[Eubacterium] eligens ATCC 27750: one gene and its partner. The protein of the gene in region 1 interacts with the protein of each later gene in a pairwise test. Links are inferred from orthologs where the notes say so. Each region holds a gene or a part of one and is shown on either strand. Other genes may lie near its edges.

Region 1 (2,926 bases):
TTCTATTGCAGATGTATTTGTTAATGATGCATTTGGTACAGCTCACAGAGCGCATTGTTCTAATGTAGGTGTTACACAGTTTGTTGATACAGCTGTTGTTGGATATCTTATGCAGAAGGAAATTGATTTCCTTGGAAATGCAGTTAATAATCCTGTAAGACCTTTCGTTGCAATTCTTGGTGGTTCAAAGGTTTCTTCTAAGATTTCAGTTATCAATAATCTTCTTGATAAGGTTGACACACTTATTATCGGTGGTGGTATGTCTTATACATTCCAGAAGGCACATGGTGGTAATGTAGGTAAGTCATTAGTAGAGGATGATTATCTTGATTTTGCTAAGGAAATGATGAAGAAGGCTGAAGAAAAGGGCGTTAAAATGCTTATTCCTATCGATACAGTTGTAGCTAAGGAATTCAGCAATGATTCTCCTTCACATGTCGTAGAAGCAGGACATCAGGCAGATGATGACATGGGTATGGATATTGGACCTAAGACATGTGAGCTTTACAAGGAAGCTTTAAAGGATGCCAAGACTGTAGTATGGAATGGACCAATGGGAGTATTTGAATTCCCTAATTTCGCAGCAGGAACAATTGCTGTTGCAGAAGAACTTGCACAGCTTAAAGATGCTACAACAATCATTGGTGGTGGTGATTCAGCAGCTGCTGTTAACAACTTAGGATTTGGAGATAAGATGACACACATCTCTACAGGTGGTGGAGCATCTCTTGAATTCCTTGAAGGTAAAGAACTTCCAGGCGTAGTTGCAGCTAACGATAAGTAATTAATTTTACTGACATAGTTATATAATTATATTTTAATCCGGACCTTATTTTTGTTAAGTAGGGTCTGGATTTTTTGTTATTTATTTCACAAACTATACTTGAAATATGTACCAAAGTATGCTATTATCTATTTTACTAGGATAGTTATATCGGAATAATTTAATAGGATTGTCCATATATATGTTATTATGGATAATTTCCTGTGGGGAGGCGTAGAATGAGAAGAAAAGTAATAGCAGGCAATTGGAAGATGAATATGACACCAAGCCAGGCAGTTAAGCTCGTTACTGAATTGAGACCGAATGTTAATAATCCGGATGTTGATGTTGTGTTCTGTGTACCATCTATTGACATTGTACCTGTAGTGGAGGCAGTGAAAGGATCTAATATACATATTGGTGCAGAGAATGTATATTATCAGGAGAAAGGAGCATTTACCGGTGAGTTATCGCCTGAGATGCTTGTTGATGCCGGGGTAAGCCATGTTATCATAGGACATTCAGAAAGAAGAATGTACTTTAATGAAAGTAATACAGTGCTTAATCTCAAGATGCATAAGGTACTTGAACATGGAATTATCCCAATTCTTTGTTGTGGAGAGACACTTGAACAGAGAGAAAAAGGGATTACACTTGATTTCATTAAAGAACAGATAGTAGAAGCATATGTTGGTGTTACTAAAGAGCAGGTGCTTCATACAATAGTTGCTTATGAGCCAATCTGGGCTATTGGAACAGGAAAGGTTGCAACTACAGCGCAGGCACAGGAAGTATGTGGATTTATAAGAACTGTATTCGAAGAGTTATATGATAAAGAAACAGCGGATCAGATAAGGATTCTTTATGGAGGAAGTGTTAATGCTTCTAATGCAGCAGAGCTTTTTGCCCAGCCTGATATTGATGGTGGACTGGTAGGAGGTGCAAGTCTCAAGCCGGATTTTGCGGATATAGTTAATTATAATAAGTAAATAAGCATGAAAAGACCTTGTTTTGATGATAATATTCAAGACAAGGTCTTTGATTTTTTTTACAAATGTGCTATCATGCTATAGGCAATTAATTAGAATACATTTAAAGGAGAATCACATTATGAGTAAAAAACCAGTAGTTTTAATGGTACTTGATGGTTATGGTTTAAATGATAGAACAGAGGGTAATGCTATTGCTATGGCTAACACTCCTGTTATGGATAAGCTTATGAAGGAATGCCCGTTCCAGAAGGGATATGCTTCAGGACTTGCTGTAGGTCTTCCAGACGGACAGATGGGTAATTCAGAAGTTGGTCATATGAATATTGGTGCTGGTAGAATTATTTATCAGGATCTTACAAGAATTACTAAGGATATTGAAGATGGTACATTCTTTAAGAACGAAGAATTACTTGAGGCAATGGAGAACTGCAAGAAGAATGATTCGGATCTTCACCTTTTCGGACTTTTATCAGATGGTGGTGTTCACAGTCATTTAAGCCATGTATATGGACTTTTAGAGATGGCAAAGCAGCAGGGAGTGTCTAAAGTATATGTTCATGCGTTCCTTGACGGAAGAGATACACCTCCAGCTTCAGCTAAGGGATTTGTTGAGACACTTGAGAATAAGATGGCAGAAATCGGAGTTGGTAAGGTCGCATCTTTATCAGGTCGTTACTATGCAATGGACAGAGATAATAACTGGGACAGAGTAGAAAAGGCTTATGATTCACTTGTAACAGGTGATGGCATTAAGGCCGAGTCAGCTACACAGGCACTTCAGGAGTCATATGATAATGGTAAGACAGATGAATTCGTTGAGCCAACAGTTATCTGTAAAGATGGTCAGCCACTTTCATTAGTTAAGGCTAATGATTCTGTTATATTCTTTAACTTCCGTCCAGACCGTGCAAGAGAGATGACAAGAGCGTTCTGCGATGATAAGTTTACAGGATTTGAAAGAAAGACAGGATTTATTCCATTAACATTTGTATGTTTCAAGGATTATGATGAATCAATCCCTAACAAGAAGGTTGCATTCAAGAAAGAGATTATTAAGAACACATTTGGTGAATTCCTTGCTAATCATGGAAAGAAGCAGTTAAGACTTGCTGAGACAGAGAAATATGCACATGTTACATTCTTCTTTAATGGCGGTGTTGAAGACCCTAAT
Region 2 (3,005 bases), on another replicon or contig:
TATCTTAGTGGTATTATACAATAAAAGGCATCAAAAAAAATGTCATTTACATGAAATGACATTTTTTCGACACGAACGATATTAAAATGAATGTTTATTCTTCACTTTTTAATCACAATTTATTTATAAAGTTCTGGACTCAATTTTTAAAAAATCAAGTACTTGACATATTTATTAATTTTATGATACTATACCACGGCACAATTAAATATGGTTATATTGGAAACGACACATCCCCCGGATGATAACGAACAACACATGTTTTGCTTAAGTTATTATTAAGGAGGATTTTTTTATGCCAAAAAACAAGTTTCAGGATGTTATTTTCACAATTATTATGGCAACAATTATGGTCTATGGCATGGTCGTATACAATGTTGCCCTTAACACAGGTACTGTGAATGGTACTACTTTCTTAGCTGCAACGCATGAGCTCCCAATCATGGTTCCAATTGCATTCGTGCTCGAGTTCTTCGTTGTAGGAAAGATAGCTAAAATGCTTGCTTTCACTGTTATGCGTCCAACTGACAGACCACAGTTCATCACATATGCAATATCAATATGTATCTGCTGCATTATGTGTCCGATTATGAGTCTTGTAGCTACATTCCTTTTCAAAGAGCCATCCTTTGGCATGTGGGTTAAAACATGGGCAATGAACTTTCCTATGGCAATCTGCTATCAGATGTTCTATTGCGGACCACTTGTAAGACTTATATTCAGGGCAATATTTGTCAGAAAAAATGCTGAAGTCCCAGAAAACATGTGCGCTGTAGATACAGAATAATATTAACTATCAGGCAGGAGATTTTCTCCTGCTTTTTTATATATTACGGATATTCAGATAGAAAATGTGTTATTATATGAATATCAATCCAAAGAATGGAGAATTATCATGAAAGCCTATAAACGATTATTAAAATATGTCACTTTCCGTACACCAAGTGACGAAAACAGTGAAACAACTCCCTCATCTGCATGCCAGTTTGAGTTAGCCAGATTTGTAAAAAATGAGATGGAAGGATTGAATTTATCGGATATTGTACTTGACGATATGTGTTACCTGTATGGTAAGCTTCCGGCAACCAAAGGTTATGAAAATGCACCTGCTATCGGATTTATTGCACATATGGATACCGTGTCCGATTATTGCAATCACGATATTACACCTGTTATAACAGAGAATTTCAATGGTGAATCACTTACACTTCCTGCCGGGATAACTCTGTCTGTGCATGATTTTCCTCATCTTGGCACTCTTAAGGAACGCACACTTATCACATCAGACGGAAGCACTATACTTGGTGCTGATGACAAAGCAGGTATTGCTGAAATCCTGACTATGATAGAACATTTGCAGAAAAATGATATACCTCATGGAACAATATGCGTGGCATTCACACCTGATGAAGAAATCGGCAGGGGAGCTGAACATTTTAACATAGAACAGTTCGGTGCCAAATACGCCTACACAATTGACGGCGACACAGAAGGCGAGATTCAGTACGAAAACTTCAATGCATGCAAAGCTGATTTTCATATTAAAGGCTTCAATGTACACCCAGGTTCTGCCAAAGACACCATGATTAATGCCAGTCTTGTTGCAATGGAGATTAACAATGCACTTCCTGCTATGGAAACCCCTCGCGGCACAGAAGATTACGAGGGCTTCTACCATCTTGTCAGCATGTCTGGCGATGTCAGTGAGGCTTCGCTTAATTATATAGTAAGAGACCATAATAAGAATTTATTTGAAGCAAAGAAAAATACTCTGCGATTAATCGAAAAGAATATGAATGAAAAATGGGGCAAGGGAACTGTTACGCTCACCATTAAAGATCAGTATAAGAATATGTCCGAAATCATTGCGGGCTGCATGAATCTTATTGATAATGCAAAGAAAGCCTGTGAACTGGCTGATATAACACCGCTTATTCTTCCTATCCGAGGGGGAACAGACGGCTGTCAGTTAAGCTTCAAAGGACTTCCATGCCCTAACCTTGGAACTGGAGGACACGCATACCACGGTCCTTATGAACATATTACTGTTGAAGGCATGGATATGACCGTTGCTATGCTTGTTAAATTGGTTGGAACATTTACTGAATAATAACTATATTTTATAACACAAAACAGGAGTTAAGCTATTGACCTACTCCTGTTTTGTATTATCAGTTGCTATTCAGTTTTTATTACTTTCGTTTTGAAACAACATACATAACTGCTGCTGCAATACATCCAGCTAACGCAATAATTGCTATTACAAGCCATAATTTCCCATGATTTCTGTCCCCAGTGTTAATTGATGATGCATTTGTTTCATTTTCATCAAATGTATACTGGCTTATTGTTTCTGATTCTATCTGACTGATGGTCTCTGTTTCAGATTCTTTAATACTCTCTGTCTCCAGTTCTGTTCCTTTAATACTCTCTGTCTCTGTTTCTGTCTCTTTAATGCTCTCTGTCTCCGGTTCTTTAACAGTAAAATGTGCACTCGCTGTTCCACTCGATGAAGCAATACCTATAACATGCTCACCCGTCGATAATTTTTTTATTAAATCTGGATTAAGTGTTACAATAATACTTCCTGCTTTTACCGTATAATCCTTGTCTTTTACAAGCTCTCTGCCATCAAGTTCTACTTTTACGAAATCTGAAAATGCTGCATTAGACTTAAATGTAATTGCCTTATCGGAATTCTTATCAATTATACATTTATCACCAGCAATTATTTCTGGTGCCAGTTTCGATGTAACAACACTATCTTTGTCTATCTGCTTTGATGCATTTGAATCTGCAAAGTATTTTAAACATAAAGAGCAGTAATAATATTCAATATTACCTTCCTGAGTCACTGTAGCTGCTTTAGCTTCTACATGCTGTAACTTATGATTATCCTTATTTAATCCACCATATTCCTTATGACACACTTCACACACTGCACGATTGACGCATGTTGCCACTCCACCACTATGAATATGCTCTGGAATGCCACCCTTTATTTC

What was found.
Region 2: the proteins of tpiA (region 1) and pepT interact in binary tests that used the Escherichia coli proteins (3 or more experiments, as listed by UniProt). The link is inferred for [Eubacterium] eligens ATCC 27750 from one-to-one orthologs.

The regions. Positions count from the first base shown.
Region 1 is NC_012778.1:1,199,102-1,202,027, reverse strand. Bases 32-2,877 are described here. They hold tpiA (triose-phosphate isomerase), read left to right. Parts: upstream 32-1,002; coding sequence 1,003-1,752; downstream 1,753-2,877. Other genes in these bases: gpmI (2,3-bisphosphoglycerate-independent phosphoglycerate mutase), read left to right, coding at 1,874-2,877; EUBELI_RS05760 (phosphoglycerate kinase), read left to right, coding at 32-784. Outside these bases: more of EUBELI_RS05760, read left to right, coding at 1-31; more of gpmI, read left to right, coding at 2,878-2,926. UniProt on the Escherichia coli protein: Involved in the gluconeogenesis. Catalyzes stereospecifically the conversion of dihydroxyacetone phosphate (DHAP) to D-glyceraldehyde-3-phosphate (G3P).
Region 2 is NC_012780.1:93,516-96,520, forward strand. Bases 78-3,002 are described here. They hold pepT (peptidase T), read left to right. Parts: upstream 78-895; coding sequence 896-2,110; downstream 2,111-3,002. Other genes in these bases: EUBELI_RS10915 (DUF2798 domain-containing protein), read left to right, coding at 296-787; EUBELI_RS10925 (metallopeptidase domain-containing protein), read right to left, coding at 2,193-3,002. In the rest of the region: more of EUBELI_RS10925, read right to left, coding at 3,003-3,005. UniProt on the Escherichia coli protein: Cleaves the N-terminal amino acid of tripeptides.